Regions from separate parts of the Ferdinandcohnia sp. SAFN-114 genome, predicted to be linked through region 3. Evidence: riboswitches for the same ligand, from Rfam matches in the RefSeq annotation. Region 3 holds a riboswitch; each other region holds the start of a gene.

Region 1 (6,144 bases), on a different contig from region 3:
GAAGTTTACATTGAAGATGCTAAAGGAAACCTTGTAGCAGTTGATGAAAATACAACATATATCGTAGCAACCAATGCATTCACAGCTAAAGGTGGAGATGGTTATGATGTATTTGCAAAAGCATACGAAGAAGGCCGTGTAACAGATTTAGGACTTTCTGATTGGGAAAACTTCCGTGATCATTTAGTAAGCATTGGCAGCGAGGGAATCCCAACTGAGGTTGAAGGTAGAATCATTGATATTACTTCAACACCAGGTGAAACAGAACCGGAAGGACCTCAAATTATTGTTGTTAATCCGGATGTCGAAAGAGGAAATAAATATGTAGTAACAGCAGATGATTTGGGAGATCTAAAAGATGGCGCTATTGTTAGAGTTGAAGTCCCTGCTAAGAAAAATACAATTTTTGTATCATTAAGCTCTGAGGCCATTGCGAAACTTAAAGCAGTAAATGCAACATTAGTCATTTCAAATGGCGTGGTTGACCTTCAAATTCCTTCTTCTATCTTACCTGATAGTGAAACGGAAATTAAAGTACAGAAGGACAACCGTAAGGATGCTATAGTTGCCTATGATTTTACAATCAAATCTGAGGGCAAGGGCTATCACAAGTTTAACGAAAAAGTCACAATGACTTTTTCGGTTGACCCTAAAACGGTGGATGATCCTAAAAAAGTGAAGGTCTTCTATTGGAATCCAGAAAGTAAGAAATGGGAATTGGTGGGTGGCGACTTTAAAGATGGTAAAATTACAGCCACTACCGATCACTTCAGTACATTTGGTGTACTAGAGGTTAAGGATTCTAAGGAAACTCCAGAAACTGATGAAAAAGATAATAATACGAATGACTCAACGACAACAGAATCTGGTGGTAAGAATGCCAATGGTGGCAAAAAGCTTCCGATTACAGCAACGAATTCCGCTAACTTGTTAGTTATCGGTCTTGTGTTAATCCTTATAGCTGTTGGTATCCTCTATGTAAACAGAAGAAAAACAGCTTAATAGACTGTCAACAATCTAGTAAAGAGAGAAAAACATAGTGTTTTCTCTCTTTTTTTTAATGACCTAATAAATATTACTAAAGGATTTTTACAATAATTGTTGAATTACTTTCTTAGTAAAAATAAGGGAGTTATTCGAATGATTACGTACAATTTGTTAAGAGGAAAAAAGGTACAGCTTGTTAGAATTAAAGAAGAAGATGTTCCGACCATTGTAAGTTGGTATGAGGATCAGGAATTTCTTAGAAATCTAGACACTTTACCATCCTTTCCTAAACATCCTTCTGCTTTTAAAGAGTGGGTTGAGCAGAAAAACGAGAAAGAGTTTGTATTTGGGATTAAAGAATTGGAGACTAAGGAATTAGTTGGATTTGTGGACATCGACAGCATTATTTGGCCACATCGAAATGCTTGGCTTGCAATCGCAATTGGTGGAGAAGGAAACCGTAATCGAGGGCTTGGGTATGAAGCCATGCAACTCGTGTTGGATTTTGCTTTCAAAGAGTTAAATCTTCATAGAATCCAATTAACCGTTTTTCAGTACAATGAGAGGGCCATCGCCTTATATGAAAAGTTGGGATTTGTTAGAGAAGGCACCTCAAGAGAATTTCTAGAGCGTGACGGGAAGCGATTTGATATGTACTCCTATGGTTTGCTAAAACATGAATGGAAGAAATAAAAAATAATTCCCCTAGATGCTAGGGGAATTTAATTTATTTCATTTCATAGTTTAAGTCCCAAATAATCCCGAATTGGTCCTTTACTTTTGCATATTTTGCACCCCAAAAGGTATCCTGTAATTCCATGAACACAGTTCCTTTTTGCTTTAGGTCATTGTAGGTTTTCGTAATTTCCTCTTCACTTTCAAATTCCAAAACTAAAGAGATATTGTTTCCAAAGGTTACACTTTGGTCGGGAGAGTCATCTGATACCATTAGTAAGAGTTCGTTCTTTTTGAACTTACCATGAATAAGTCGGTCATTAGCCCAGTCCTGAGTTTCATAGCCTGCCTGAGCATATGTTTGAACATCCAATATTTCGCCCTCAAATATTTCCTGATAATATTCCAAGGCTTCTTTCGCATTCCCATTAAACATTAAATAAGGTGTCGCTTGTCCTTTCATTCACAAAACACTCCTTTTTAATATCAGCAAGTTGCCCTACACTATGTTTTCTATTTACTAAAGAAATCATACACGATTGTATATTTTTTCCTCATGTACCATTATATTTAAATAAAATACAAAACACAAGAACAAATGTTCTTTTTCGGAGGTGCGATATGTTTATCAGAAGACTTTTGCCAGAGGATGCTGAAAGCTATTTTAGGTTGCGATTAAAAGCACTAACAACTGACCCTGATGCATTTTTAGTTACGTATGATGAAGCAAAAAATAATGATAACCCAATAGGAGAGTACAAGAAAAGTTTTCAATCTGAAGAAATAATAACGCTTGGGGCATTCGAAGGTGAACATTTAGTGGGGATGGTAACCTTAGTCAGGGAAACACGTCGAAAAATAAGACATAGGGCTACTATTGTGGCGATGTATGTTGATGATGAAAAAAGAGGTAAGGGAATTGCAAATGCATTGCTAAATGAAGCTATTAAAATGGCAGTAAATCTCCCTGAAATCGAGCAGATATATTTAACAGTAGATGCAGAGAATAAACCAGCTAAAGAATTGTACAAAAAACTAGGTTTTCAATCATTTGCTGTTGATAAAAGGGCCATTAAATACAACGGCCAATATCGGGATGAAGAGCTCATGGTATTATTTCTCGAGAAATAATTGTCAATTTTTGTCTTGCTAAAATAATAGGTGTCCCGTATTATTAAATGTGATAGTATATATTGATAGAATTTGAATGTTAACAACTACATATTGTGTTTAGCCTTGGGAAAAAGATGCCATTTGTGCTTAAAAGGGAATCTGGTGAAAGTCCAGAACTGCCCCCGCAACTGTAAATGCTGACGAAATGAACAGACCACTGTATAAGATAACTTAAATAAAGGTACTTATATGGGAAGGGTTCAAAGTAGAGCGACGCATGAGTCAGGAGACCTGTCTTTTCTTAAGATGTTTCACCTTCTTCGGGGATTGGGAAGATGAAACGGTGGCGACAGGTAGAGCAACTCTTGTGCTCTCTTGATGTTATCGTTTCATCCGCTCAATTGAATTGGGCGGATTTTTTATTTTAACGAATAATTTGTTAAGGGAGAGAAATAGATGAATATTACAACTCAAGGGGAATTGGATTCCATATTACACTCGCTTGAATATGCAGAAAGTACCTACCAACTTGACACTACCGAAATTCGAAACAAACTGCAGGAAATAAAATTTAATACAGTTGAAGCGAACCAGCATGCACTTTTTTATTCCTTAAACAAAATTGCCATGGATCAGCCCAACTGGACATATTTAGCGGCTAATCTCTATTTAAATGAACTGTATGAAAAAGCTGCAACGAATCGAAATTACAACAGTGCTCTAAAATACGGCAGTTTGTATGAGTTGCTACAGGAACTTACATCAAAAGGAATATATTCTGATGAATTATTAAACTCATATTCTAAGGAGGAGATACTTGAACTAGGAGAGGTAATTGATCCAGATAAAGATCATTTGTTTACATACATCGGTTTATTTTTATTAGCGGATCGGTATCTTGCAAGGGATTATGAACGAAATATTTACGAACTTCCACAGGAGCGATTCATGATAATTGCTATGACATTAATGGAGCATGAGGAAAGAGAGGTTCGACTTACTTATGTGAAAGAGGCCTATTGGGCATTAAGTAATTTATATATGACAGTCGCCACACCAACTCTATCAAATGCTGGTAAAAGCTTTGGCCAGTTGTCCTCTTGTTTCATTGATACTGTTGAGGACTCACTTGATGGAATCTATTTAAACAATTGGGATATTGCTAGATTATCAAAAGATGGTGGTGGAATTGGCGTATACTATGGCAAGGTTCGCGCGCTAGGATCTGACATAAAGAAATTCAAAGGAAATTCTTCCGGGATCGTTCCTTGGGTTCGCCTTATCAATGATACAGCAGTAAGTGTTGATCAATTAGGACAACGACAAGGAGCAATCGCAATCTATTTAGATCTCTTCCACAAAGATATTATGAATGGTTTTCTAGATTTAAAGACAAATAATGGAGATGAACGTCGGAAGGCTCACGACATCTTTACGGGGGTTTCCGTACCTGATTTGTTTATGGAAAAGCTGCAAGAGGTAGATGAAAATGGTAGAAGTATTGGGGAATGGCACACTTTTTGTCCACATGAAGTAAAGCAAATCATGGGCTGGAGAGATGGGCAAGGAAATCCGTTAGGACTCGAAGATTTTTACGATGAAGAGGATGAAAAATACTTCACTGAAAAATACTTAGAAGCTGTGAATCATCCACTTTTACCACGTAAATCGTATCGAGCGATGGATGTCATGGCAAGAATTATGATTGCTCAACTAGAAACAGGAACACCATATATGTTTTATCGTGACGAAGTAAATCGCCAGAATCCGAACAAGCATCTACTAGGAAAGGGAAGAACTTCGATTTTTTGTAGTAATTTATGTACAGAAATCGCGCAAAATATGTCAGCAACAGCGATTACGAAGGAGTATATCGACGATGAAGGAAATATTGTAATCATTCGAAAACCAGGTAATTTTGTGGTTTGTAATCTCTCATCTGTCAATCTACCAAGAGCTATTGGGGACGAAGTACTTGAACGTTTAATTCGAATTCAGGTTAGGATGCTTGATAATGTTGTCGATTTGAATACGATATCCGTTAAACAAGCTGATCTCACAAATAAGAAGTTTCGGGCGGTAGGCTTAGGTACATTTGGGTGGCATCATCTTTTAGCAGTAAAGGGAATTTACTGGGAATCAGATGAGGCTGTTCAATATGCTGATGAACTATATGAAGCAATTGCTTATCATGCGATCAAATCATCGATGGAGCTTGCAAAGGAAAAAGGAGCCTATAGTGAATGTAAAGGTTCTGAATGGGAAACCGGCACCTATTTTACCCGCAGAAAGTATTTGTCCGACAGATGGAATATGTTACGAGAAAATGTATCTAAACATGGAATACGCAATGGCTGGCTAATGGCTGTGGCGCCAAATTCATCGACAGCTAAAATCGGAGGTTCCACAGATGGAATTGACCCCATCTATGCGGCTGAATATGCGGAGGAAAAAAAGAATTTTAAGTTTAAAGTTACCGCACCTGATATCAATTATAAGACATATGAGTTTTATCGGAAAGCACGTCATGAGGTCGATCAGATTTGGAGCATTAGACAAAATGCTGCACGCCAACGTCATATCGACCAGGGAATTAGCTTCAACCTGTATGTAAGACATGACATTAAAGCAAAGGACCTTTTGCAGCTTCATTTAGAAGCATGGAGACATGGACTTAAGACAACATATTATGTGAGAAGCACGTCACAGGCAGAAATTGAAGAATGTGAACTATGCCATAGTTAAGGGGGAATAAGCTGATGAGTAGTCAGCCATTAACAAAAATAAAATTGTTTAATCCAGAGTTTCCGAATAAATCAACAGGAATCATTAATGGGGAAACTTCGGGAATATTGAATTGGAACGATATCGCGTATCCACAAATGTATACACTCTATCAAACCTTGCTTTCGAATTTTTGGAAAGCACAAGAAATCAATATGCAGGATGACATCAAACAATGGGACCAACTAAGTTCTATTGAAAAGGATGTGTTTTTACGAATCAACACGCAACTTGCATCATTAGATAGTTTGCAAACACCAACAATGAATCAGGTCATGGATTATGTGACGGATTCTAGTTTTAAAGCCATATTTGCAGTAATTTCGCAACAGGAAGCGGTCCATAATGAATCATATTCTTATATTCTGAGCTCGCTTGTACCATTTCAAGAACAAAATAAGCGTTTTAATCAGGCGAAAGAGGACCCAATTGTTCGAAAAAGAAATCAACTTATTCTAGAGGCTTACGAAGGTTTTAGGGAACAGCCAACTCCGGAAAACTTATTTAAGTTAGCGGTTAATTCGATTAATCTAGAAGGCATCTATTTTTATGCAGGTTTTGCCTTTTTCTATAATCTGGCAAGGC
Region 2 (6,144 bases), on a different contig from region 3:
ACCTATCCAAATCATATATTTAAAGCAAAAAAAAAAGAGACAACTTCGTGTCTCTTATTGCAATTGAATTAGATTTGGTGCGAGTGGTACAGGTACCTGTTCCCCTATTCTCACATCACCAATTTGGTCAATATTTCCATAAAAAGTAACAGTCTCAAAATTAAACTCTTTAGCGGTTAGCATAATTGCATCTAGCATAAGGATATAATTATCTGTATTCTCTAAGTCCGAGTCATCACTAAAATGAATTTCTAAATTAGAACCATCTGCTTTAATTTGTTTAATTTCAGATATAATTGGTGGATGTAGGTTATAATCGCCTTGTTTAGCCTCCACTTTCATAGCTTCCAGTGCTTGTTCAATCGTATTAAAATCCTCATAAGTTAAAGCTAATATTTTGCGGTCTGAACTATCATTTATATAATACAGGTATGCCTTTTTGGTATCTTTTTCAACATCAATATAATTCTCAATGATACCCGTTTGCCCGATAGTAATTCCTTGTTGATTATTTTGGAAAAGTTCAACATGTTGATAGTCTTCTAACAAATAACGGAACGAACTAATTGTATGTGAAAATTCTGCAGCTTCAGCAGTAGCAAAAGACTCAGTATTAATTGAGTTATTTACGTCCACCCTTACAGCTTTTGAATTGTCTTTCGTTACAACTTCTGAAAAATCCTCAAAATATGAATTTGATATTTCGTCAATGCCCCATTCCTTGTTTTTACGAATAACTTCATTTACTCTTGGAACTGTCTTTTGCCATTGTTCAACAACATTTTCCCCGTTAGAATCGACGATTACCGAAACGACAGAAGGAAACATTACACCGCCCAAATACACACCATATGTTAGAAGGACTTCATTTTCCCCTACAGTTTTTACAGCGTAACTATTGCTTGGCTGTCCCTCAAATGAATATATTCCAGCCTCTTCATCTTGTTGTGGTTCCTCTTCTTTTTGCAATGTGCTAAATGATTCGTCCTTTGATGATGCTTCTCTATTCTCTGAATCCATAGTAATGTTTGTATTTTCTCTTGCCATTTGTGCTGAGTCGAAGCTTGAACTGTTCATATTATTAATGAAAGAAGGAGCTAAGATGAATAATAGAAGCGCTGCTGCTGCAGATGCAAGGGTAGGGACAAGCCACATTTTTCTCTTTTTCTTATTCATTTTAAGGGTTATATTTTGATAAATCTCTTGTGGCTTCCGTTTGTCTTTTACACCTGGCATTTGCGTAAGCATCTGCTCGAGTTGTTCATCACTCCACTTTGATTTTTTCATCATCTATCCCCTCCTTTACGCCTGATTCCTCCATATACTTCTTTAATACCTTTAGACCTCTGTGCTGAGTTGTCTTGACTTTACTCTCCGTCCACCCTAAAGCTTCAGCAGTCTCTGCAATCGAAAGTGATTGGATATATCGTAATATCAGTACCATACGCTGATCTGTTGTACAGTTTTCCAAGCAACGGTACATCATTTGAACTTGTTCATTTTGCAATGCTATTTCTTCCGGAAGTGGTGCAAAATCTTTTACCTCTTGACGACTCCAATCAAAGGAATCCATTATTCGCTGTTTCCACCCTTTTTGTTTCCGGAACGAATCAATCGCGACATGTCTTGCAATTGAAAACAACCATGTTTTTTCACTACTTTTTCCTTCGAATCTATCATATGATTTTAAAACTCTTATATAAACTTCCTGAACGAGATCTTCAGCTTGTTCACGATTTTTTACCATATAAAATAAGAAGGAGAAGACATCGTGATGATACTTTTCATATAGTTCCTCAAACAAGGAATCCATTTGCAAATCCTCCCGTTCATTTCATTAGTCGAATGTTTTATAAAAAAAGTTACACTCCCAATATAGTATGAATTAATAAAAAAAGGAAGAATATTTTGGTAATATTCTTCCTTACTTTGCAATTGTTACATTTTTTAAAAATAGTAATCTCAAGATTGGATATAGTATGAGAAAAAATACTCCGTTTCCAATTGCATGACTCATATCAAATGGTAATCCAGCTAAGTAATAGGCAAAGAACTTACCCGAGAATAAATAGAGAGGAATTGAGATGACAAAGCCATATAAGAAACCACAGAATACTGCATATATGGCTAATAATATGACAGGAATTCGATCTCGATACTTTCGTAATGCACCGCTGATTAACCCAATTATCCCCCATGCTATGATTTGGCCAATAGTCCATAAACCCATTCCCATTACAAGATTCGTTAATATAGAACCAAAAACAGCAACAATCACACCATAGATGGGACCCAAAAATAAGCTAGTTATCACGATAATCGCTGTCATAGGCTGAACATTCGGAAGGAATGTAAATGTAATACGACCTACAACGGACAATGCGATTAGCATCGATAAGAGCGTTAAGTTTTTAACGGATAAATTCATTATTCCCACTTATGGAGATCGAATTCGATCTTATCTTCAGGCTCTAATTTGTATTCATTAGCTCCTACCATAGCTTCTTCACCATTAACAGAATAAAACCATGATGTCTTTTCTTCTTCACTTCCTGCAACGCCATTAATGCTGGCAACAAAAGCACCATCGAATTGTGTTTCGACGTCAAAGTTTGCTTCCATGATGTCCATAACTGTAACTTCTTTTCCTGATTCAATTTTAATTTCTTTTTCTTCAATGATTTCTTCACCATTGTTTTTGGATATAACGACTGTAACAATCTCTGCTGCTTCTTCTTTATCTACAGTTTCAGCTTTGTTGTTGGAAGATTCATTTGTAGATGGGGCATTGCTGCATCCAAATAAAATTCCCAATGATAGTAAAGAAACTAATAGTTTTTTCATGTTTCTAGCTCCCCTTTTGTTAAAATATGTGTATGAATAAGTGTGTTATGCACCTAACATCGAATCAAATGCGCCTTGGCGTATTTGCGCCCGAGTTTTAGGCCCACAGGAAGTGGGTCATAAAGACGTTGCCACAGGATGTGGCGTTCTTAGTCTTTGATCTTACAGATCGAAAATTTCCTTTGAAAAGTCGTGTTATCCGCCGGAGGCTATTATTTTATTTCGCAGAAGTGTCTTGCTTCTGCGGAATAAAATAATAAAAGCTCACCCTTGGGGTGAGCTTTGAAGATATAACAGAAAAACAACAAAAAAGCATGGTGTTTTAACGCAAATTCCCGCACCCCGGAGAATTAAAAAAGGAATGAATTAGGCAGGTCTACTGACTTAAGCTTCTTCCTACTTTGAGTCCTTCCCATATGTTGAACAGCATTTGCCATCCAGTCATACAGTGGTTTTTCTCATTTCGTCCACTTTTACAGTTGCGGGGGCAGTTCTGGATTTACACCAGATTCCCTTTTAAGTCTTAGAGAGAATAAAGAAATATCTACATTCTCTGACACCTAAGATTCAATAAATATTTAATTTTCTATTTAACAATCCCTATATTACAAGAAGAGTTTTTATTTTACAAGGAAATTGTTTCTTATGGAACAAGAATCTTCGCCATGTTCTTTCAAATTATTCACTTTTTCGAGGGATTACGAATGTAAATGTCGTTCCTTCACCAAGCTTACTATGGACTGATATATTCCCGTTGTGTGCACTAACAATGTTTTTTACAATCGCAAGCCCTAAACCAGTACCAGATTTCCCTCTTGTTCTAGCCTTGTCCGCTTTATAGAAACGTTCAAATACAAAAGGTAAATCTTCTTCTGGAATACCAGAACCTGTATCTTTAATATCAACTTTTATTGAGGTTTCTTGACCAGTAACATGTACTTCAACCTGACCATTTTCATCGGTATGTCTAATCGCATTATCAATTAAGTTTGTAAAAACTTGCTCAATGCGATCAGAGTCTATATAAATTTCACCAATTTCGTCTACCTTTTTTGCAGTTAGAGTTATTTGATTATCCTTAGCTAAACCTTGAAATTTCCGAATCACACGATTAATAAGGGTATCGAAATCAACTTTTTCTTTATTTAAGGTAATATTCCCTGATTGCATTCTAGCTAAATCTAATAATTCGTTGACAAGTCGACCCATTCTTAATGACTCATCATAGATGACTTTGGTAATTTCCTTTCGCTCCTCCTCGGAGCTCGCTATGTCATCCATAATTGCTTCACTATAGCCCTGGAGCATTGCGATCGGAGTTCGCAGTTCGTGAGAAACATTTGCAATAAAATCTTCACGTAGCTTGTCCAAACGTCTTTCCTCCGTCATATCGCGAAGTACTGCAACGGCACCCCTTATATACGTCTGATTGTAAAGCGGACTCATTAAAATAACCCATGTTCTACCTTGAAGACTAATTTCAATAAATTGCTCCTTTTCAAATGTAACGGAACGTTGAAATAAATCCTTGACCTCTGGTGGAAGCTCCTGACCAACGTCCTGATACATACCTTGTTGGTAATACCAAGCTTGCAAAAAGCGTTCTGCAGGAGGGTTTGTTACCAATATCGTGCCATCACGATTTAAAGTGATAACTCCGTCCGCCATACTATTTAATATGCTTGCAAGTTGCTCTTTCTCCTGATTAAGGGCATTTATGTTATATTTCAACTGCCTCCCCATTTGGTTTAGTGCCATTCCTAAAGCGCCAATTTCGTCATGAGTTAGTATAGGAACCTTTGTATCAAATTTCCCTTTAGCTACTTCAGTAGCGGCTTCCCGCATTTTCCGTAACGGAGCTGTAATACGAGTTAATAGGAAGAAGGCAAAAACTGTGGTTAGGACAATTCCGATACCAGCAGCCAATATTATGAATTGAGTTGTATCCCTGGTAGTCTTTTGAACTACATCTAAGGATTGATAGAGAAAAACTGCACCCATCTGATCATTTTCGATGTGAAGTGGGGCACCAACCACAAATAGTTCTTGTCTTTGCTCTTGTGAAGTTTTTTCATTCTCTGTTAGTTTTATCTTTTTGCTTGCGTTTTGATCGTTTGTAATAACACGTTTAAGATCTGGGTCTTCTGTAATAACTGTAACGGGAATGTTGGGTACAGCCGCTCGATCTGGAGATACCCATAACGTGTTTTCGTCTGCTGCTATAATAACCTTTGTTTCATCATTCACAAGCTCCCACGCAAGGGTCCTAGCTACATTTTTATCCTCATGCTGCTCCATAATAACAGCAATATTAGCAGCAAGTTGAGTTAAACTTCTTTCAGCTTCTTGGATATGGTAATTCTCAAAATACTCCATGAAGAGTATTGTTAAAACAAATAACACAAAGGAAAACAGTAAAAGAATGGTTGCCCATAGTTTTCCTACTACACTTCTCCAAAATTTCATTCTTGGCCGACCTCAAATTTATAACCTACGCCCCATACAGTTACTATCATTTTTGCTGCATCCTGAGACACTTTATTTAACTTTTCACGCAAGCGTTTCACATGTGTATCTACAGTACGCAAATCACCAAAGAATTCGTAATGCCATACTTCTTTTAATAGTTGTTCACGGTCAAATACTTTGTCAGGTGATTTTGCTAAAAAGCATAAGAGTTCGTATTCCTTCGGTGTTAAGCCTACTTCCTTGCCATCTGCAAGCACACGGTGTGCATCATTATCAATTGTTAGATGAGGAAACACGATTACATCTTTAGCAGTTGTTTCAGTTTGAAGATAGGTTGTAAGTGAGGCCCTTCTTAGCAAAGCTTTTACTCGAAGAACAACTTCTCTTGGACTAAATGGCTTCACTATATAATCATCAGTACCGACTTCAAAGCCTTGCACGCGGTTTACTTCTTCTCCTTTTGCAGTAAGCATAATAATTGGAGTTGATTTTTTCTCACGCAAATCGCGGCATACCTCAATTCCGTCTTTTTCTGGCATCATGAGGTCTAATAGAATAAGGTCATAATCATTTTTCAAAGCCTTTTCTAAGGCAATATTTCCATTCTCCGCTTCTTCAATTACATAATTTTCTCTTTCTAAATACATTTTAAGTAAACGACGAATTCTTTCTTCATCATCGACAACTAAAATTTTCGCTTCATTTTCCATTTTCTTATTCCTCCATTTTCTTTCCGAAAGAATATTTCTCTACAACACTATCGTACATAAAAATTTCATAATTTGCTATAACATATATCACACTAGTTTATCCAATGAGAGAAAAGTCGAT
Region 3 (6,144 bases):
GTACAAGGTTCTGCTTGATGATAGCCTGGTGTCATAAGGAGTTGCGGTTTTGAAATTGTCGGATGAGACCCAAGCTTAATATCCACTTCATATACCTTCTTTAGTAGGTCGGTCTTTCTGAAATTGTCAACATCTCCAACTTCTAAGAAACAGCCCTTATGAAGCATGGCGATTCGATCTGCATATTGAGAAGCAACATTTAAATCATGCAGAATGGAGAAAATGGTTAACCCCATACTTTGCTGCCGTTCTTTTAATAAATCCAACATTTGGAATGTGTGTTTCACATCTAAATGATTCGTTGGCTCATCTAAAAGTAAAATCTCAGGTTCTTGCGCCAATGCCTTAGCTAATAACACCCTTTGCTTCTCGCCACCACTGATCATTCGGAATGGAATTTTTCGAAATTGACTTATATTCGTTATTTCCATCACCTCTTCAATGACGTTCCAATCTACTCGGGATAGCTGTTTAAATAAACCTTTTTGATGTGGATACCGCCCTAGACTCACAATTTCTTCCACTGTAAAATCAAATGAAACCTGCGCCTCCTGAGTAAGAACAGCCACTTTCTTCGCCTTCTCAAGCTTTGAAAGAGTGGAAATTTCTTTACCAGAAAGGAATATATCACCTTTTATGATCGGCAATTGCCCAGTTATCAATTTAAACAAGGTTGTTTTTCCACTTCCATTTGGTCCAAGAAGTGCAAAAAATTCTCCCTGATGAATCTCAAGATTTATTCCATTAATAATAGGAGAATTCGAATAACCACCAACTAAATTGTTAACAGTAATCATCTTCGTTCCCCTCCAACTCTCTCTCTGATTAATAATAGGGCAAAAACAGGTGCACCTATTAAAGCTGTAATAACACCAATTGGCAGTTCTTCTGGAGCAATAATACTTCTTGATACTAAATCAGCTACTATAAGAAATGCTCCACCTACCATTAGGGAAAGTGGTAGTACATGGCGATGATTTGGCCCTGTAACAATACGCACTAAATGTGGGATGACAAGTCCTACAAAACCAATCGATCCAGACACTGCAACGGCGGCTCCCGTTAATAATGAGGCTCCGATTAGGATATACAACTTTCCTTTCTTCACATCAACCCCAATATGATCTGCCGCCTCCTCCCCAAGAGCTAACGCATTCAACTCCCGGTAATGGTAGAACAAAATAAAGGAACCACACAACATAAATGGAAGAATCAACTGAACATGACTCCAGCCTCTTAGTCCTACACTGCCATATAACCAATAGATAATTTGAGTCATTGAATCTTGGTCGCTTAGTGAAATAATGAGGGAAACAACTGCTCCAATAAAAGAACTTACAATTATCCCCGCCAAGATAATGGTTTCAATCGCTAAGCTTCGACTACTCAATCGAACAAGTCCGAATACAATAAGGAGTGAAATAAAACCACCTACGATTGCAACAATAGGAAGAGTAAAGTTTCCTAACCCCAAAATCGTAAACTGAAAAAATAAAACAATTACTGCACCAAGAGATGCACCAGATGAAACCCCGATTGTATATGGATCCGCTAATGGGTTACGTAATAATCCTTGGAATGCTGCACCCGCTAATCCAAGAGACGCACCAACAAAAAATGCCAGCAATACCCTAGGTAATCGGATATTCCAAATGATCATTTCTTCATTTCTAGCAACCTCATTAAGCCAGCCCCAACCAAATGTGTTGTCTAGCACAATATGTAAAATGGTTGGAACAGGCACGTGGACACTACTAATGAATACGCCTAGGAGGGCTGTACTAAGTACAAACCCTCCACTTAGAATATATAACCAAGTAATTTTATTTATTAAAAACTTCTGGATAAATAAGCTTCGCAAGAGTCTCGACTCCTTCAATTAACCGAGGACCTGGTCTCGTAACCGTATCATTATCAACATCAAAGACCTGTTTATTTTTAACTGCAGGAACTTCAGACCAGCCTTCACGCCCATATACTTCTTCAGTGGGATTATCTATGTAGTAGCCATACGTTGTAATGATGACATCAGGATTTAATTGGACAATTTCCTCCTCTGTTAACTGTACCCACCCTTCATGCTCCTCTGCTGCATTAATAGCTTGAATTGCCTCAAGCATTTCATGCATAAACGTATTGGTTCCTGTTGTAAAAATATCTGGTGCTGGCGAAACCTCAACCCAGACTTTCTTTTTATCTGTAATAGCTGAAGCTTTTTCCTTGATTTCATCAAAGCGTTGCTTCATATTTGTCACAATTTCGTTTGCCTCAGTCGCAGTTCCTGTAGCTTTCCCAATCATTTCTATATGTTCATACGCATCTTCAAATGAAGAAGCACTTCCAACGACAATCACATCAATTCCTGCATCTTCAAACTGCTTTAATATTTCAGGATGTGTATTGTAATGATAATCAGTAACAAGAGCTAGGTCTGGAAGAAGTGAAAGAACCAATTCTGCATTGATATCCTGTGCACCTACTTTTTGTATTTCAAGTGCTTCTGATGGATAATTATCGTAATCCGAAACTCCAATGATTTTTTCTCCTAGGCCAAGTGCAAATGCAATTTCTGTATTACTTGCCTGTATGGAGACAATTGATTCAGGTTCTTCATCAATCGTAACTTCTCGATCAGCACTGTCTATAATCGTGATAGGGAACTCTTGATTAGCGTTCTCCCCTTCAACATTTTCAACGGTTTTTTGAGCCTTTTCATCTTGAGCCGTTTTTTCTTGTGTACCACAACCTGCAACAATACCCATGGTAAAAAGAAAAATAAGACTAAACAGACCCCATTTTTTCAACATTTCCTTCATTTTTTTATCCCCCTTCAAATTTTGAACACAAAAAAACGCCATTCCACAGGAAGAGCGTTTCGTAAAGGCATAATAAAGGTTATTTGCTTAGAACTCCAATAAAGCAATCCTAATATAACAAATATAGTAACATATGATCATTTATTTGCACTTTAAACGTTCCTTTCCTCGAGGAAGCTTAAAAAACAAAATAGGCAGGTCTCCTGACTTGCGAATCAACGGTCGGTTACTCCTTCCCATGTTACATACACAGTGGATATTTATAACCTTCCTCCTCGCTTACAGTGGCGGGACCGTGTTGGACTTACACCAACTTCCCTCTTAGTCTCACATTCTCTCATAGAAGAATGGTAAGAAACCTATTTGCGAAATATTCATTTTTTTGTATTCTGAGAAATTATAATACAACCCTATTGTTTTGTAAATAGGAGTTAAGGTCATTTCAGTTCCTTTTATGAAGTATAATAGAATTAACCAATACAGTTGAAGAAAACCTTTGAGAATCAATCATTTAATAGGAAATAGACGTGTCGATAAACACGTCTATTTTATTTTATGGGAAGCAAAGTATAAAAAAGTTTATGTACTTAACTGTGTTAACGGTATCGCTCTTCTTTAAATGGATTGGCCGTCATCGAATAGCCACGCTCTTCCCAATAACCAGCCTCGTCTTCCTTCATAAACTCTATCCCTGAAACCCACTTTGTGCCTTTCCATAGATAAAATTCTTCTGGTGGAATAAACCGTAGTGGATAACCATGTTTTAGATCAATATCTTGCCATTCATGATTTTTATCCTTCCATCGGAATACAAATAAAGAATCGTCCCCTAATAAAGGTTCTAGCGGTAAGTTTGCAGAATAACCAAATCTCTCCCTATTGGAGTAACCGTAAATTTTGATGTATTTTACGCCTTCATTCATTTCAACTAATTTCAATAACTCTCTAAGCGCAATGCCTTCAAAAGTTGTATCAAATTTAGACCATGTGGTAACACAATGCATGTTTACGGTTGATATGGTTTTTGGAAGCTCCATGAATTCCTTATAGGATAAGGACTTTTCTTGCTTCACTTCTCCAAAAAGTCTGAAATTCCATGTGATTTCATTAAACTCGGGAACATCCCCTGTGTGCAGAATTGGCCATTTTTCTGTTTCAAATTGCCCAGGTGGAAGCTGCCTTTTCATCTTACACCACCCCTTTTTCATTTTTAACGCTACTTAAATCACTGTGCTTTGTATAGTATGCTCCAAGCCTTTTCCTTTATAAACATGATATGAAAGCAGTATTGATTACACCTCCTCTACCCCATACACTTTCTTAGCCAGAGCTGTATTAATTTTTAATGGCTTCCTCGTAATGACTTGTTCCCTTTCTAATTCTCCTAATAATAAACTAACGGTTTCTCTTGATGACCCGATCATACTTGCGATGTCATGCTGAGTAATCTTGACCTCAACTGTTTGCCATTCCCCACTTCTTACACCAAATCGGTTACTTAACTGCATAAAAAGTAAAAGAATTCGATATTTGACATCTTTATAAGCAATGCTTTCTGTTATTTCGTACACTTCTTTTAACTTTGAGGTCAGTATAGTTATAAGTTTTAACGAAATATCGGGATGTTGACGTAGTAACTGTTCAAAACGCTCCTTTTCTAGCGAGCAAACAAAGGAATCAACCATCGCTTCTGCATAAATGTTAGATTCTGTTAAGGAAAAACTAGAAGTTTCTCCAAAGATATTACCTTCACTTAAAAGATCAATTGTGAATTCCTTTCCTGTTGAGGATATCTTATATAAACGAACCTGTCCTTTTTTCAAGAAAAACAACGACCTCATTTGTTGAGTCGGACTTAAGATAATTGTACCTTTTTTAATAGGGACGGTTACCGTTACTTCGTCTAACTTCTTTAATTCCTCTTCTGGTAGCTCATCTAGTAAATTAATTTGTGAAAGCAACATGAGTTTATCCATGTCTTCACTCCCCGTTATACCGTTTTATAATCATTTCATAATCAAAAACCAGTAAATAGATCGATTTCTTCTTTGCATTTACAATCACCTGATAATATATGTAAAACCATATCCATTGTAGCATTGATGCTTTAAATATAAAAAAACGTCCTAGAGAAGTCTCCAGGAACGTTTTCTAAATTATTTAAATAACCGAAGGTATTCCCCATAGCCTTCTTCATTTAGCTTTTCAGTTGGGATAAATTTAAGTGCTGCAGAGTTAATGCAATATCGAAGCCCGCCTTTATCTCGTGGTCCATCATCAAATACGTGTCCTAAATGGGAGTCTGCTGATGAGCTTCTGACTTCAATGCGTCTCATCCCATGGGACGTATCTAGTTTTTCAAGGACTTCTTGATGCTTAATAGGCTTTGTGAAGCTAGGCCATCCACACCCGGAGTCAAATTTGTCCAATGAACTAAATAATGGTTTTCCAGAAACGATATCAACATAAATTCCTTCTTCCTTGTTATCCCAAAATTCATTTTGGAAGGGTGGTTCCGTACCATTCTCTTGAGTCACATGGTGCTGTATAGGAGTAAGATTCTTTATGTTTTCTGCATGGTGTTTCTTCCAATTTTCCCGAATAAATCCCGCTCGTCCAGATCCTTCCTTGTACATATTATAATGAAAGGAATTCTTTTTATAATAGCCTTGATGATATTCTTCTGCTGGATAAAACACAGATGCCTCTTTGATTTCTGTCACGATTGGCTTTGAAAACTTTTTGCTTTTCTCTAATGCCTGTTTGGACTCTTCGGCTAGTCTCTTTTGTTCCTCAGTATGATAAAATATCGCCGTTTTATAGGACTCACCGCGATCACCAAACTGACCATGTGCATCGGTTGGATCTATTTGTTGCCAGAATAGTTCTAAGAGCTTTGTATACGGGAACACATTAGGATCATACGTAATTTGAACTGCCTCATAATGACCCGTTGTGTTTGAGCATACTTCTTCGTAGGTTGGGTTCTCTTTATGCCCACCTGTATAGCCTGAAACTACATCAATAATGCCTGGTAACTCATCAAATGGCTGAACCATACACCAAAAACATCCACCAGCAAATGTAGCTAATTCATAATTTGTTGACATAATCATGCCTCCTACTAGTACTTAGTTTTACCTAAACCCTATCTTTTCCTTCAATTTTGAAAGAATCCCTCAGAACATTAGGGGCACTCTTAAATCTTTTCTCAAGGTATCGAATCTATATATTAATTTCTTCTTTTATGGTATTACATTACATACACTACTTGGATCTCTTGCAAGCTGTCAAAACTACATTGCCAATAATACCACTTCAGTTACTA

What was found. Region 3 has a riboswitch for cobalamin ahead of ACR65M_RS08195 (ABC transporter substrate-binding protein). Riboswitches for the same ligand answer to the same signal wherever they lie in the genome.
Region 1: linked by a shared signal. The riboswitch ahead of ACR65M_RS06510 (ribonucleoside-diphosphate reductase subunit alpha) and the one ahead of ACR65M_RS08195 (ABC transporter substrate-binding protein) in region 3 are both predicted to bind cobalamin.
Region 2: linked by a shared signal. The riboswitch ahead of ACR65M_RS03325 (DUF4430 domain-containing protein) and the one ahead of ACR65M_RS08195 (ABC transporter substrate-binding protein) in region 3 are both predicted to bind cobalamin.

What each region holds. Positions count from the first base shown of each region.
Region 1 is NZ_JBPFDQ010000014.1:24,783-30,926, forward strand. It holds gene ACR65M_RS06490 (5'-nucleotidase C-terminal domain-containing protein) at 1-1,002, shown strand, start outside; gene ACR65M_RS06495 (GNAT family N-acetyltransferase) at 1,141-1,680, shown strand; gene ACR65M_RS06500 (VOC family protein) at 1,715-2,125, opposite strand; gene ACR65M_RS06505 (GNAT family N-acetyltransferase) at 2,284-2,793, shown strand; cobalamin riboswitch at 2,891-3,088, shown strand; gene ACR65M_RS06510 (ribonucleoside-diphosphate reductase subunit alpha) at 3,232-5,520, shown strand; gene ACR65M_RS06515 (ribonucleotide-diphosphate reductase subunit beta) at 5,535-6,144, shown strand, end outside.
Region 2 is NZ_JBPFDQ010000006.1:59,144-65,287, forward strand. It holds gene ACR65M_RS03310 (RsiX family anti-sigma factor) at 55-1,287, opposite strand; gene sigX (RNA polymerase sigma factor SigX) at 1,265-1,813, opposite strand; gene ACR65M_RS03320 (ECF transporter S component) at 1,925-2,428, opposite strand; gene ACR65M_RS03325 (DUF4430 domain-containing protein) at 2,428-2,844, opposite strand; cobalamin riboswitch at 3,197-3,421, opposite strand; gene ACR65M_RS03330 (ATP-binding protein) at 3,523-5,310, opposite strand; gene ACR65M_RS03335 (response regulator transcription factor) at 5,307-6,023, opposite strand.
Region 3 is NZ_JBPFDQ010000019.1:20,159-26,302, reverse strand. It holds gene ACR65M_RS08205 (adenosylcobinamide amidohydrolase) at 1-797, opposite strand, end outside; gene ACR65M_RS08200 (FecCD family ABC transporter permease) at 794-1,861, opposite strand; gene ACR65M_RS08195 (ABC transporter substrate-binding protein) at 1,824-2,816, opposite strand; cobalamin riboswitch at 2,993-3,194, opposite strand; gene ACR65M_RS08190 (molybdopterin-dependent oxidoreductase) at 3,413-4,003, opposite strand; gene ACR65M_RS08185 (Crp/Fnr family transcriptional regulator) at 4,109-4,792, opposite strand; gene msrA (peptide-methionine (S)-S-oxide reductase MsrA) at 4,973-5,926, opposite strand.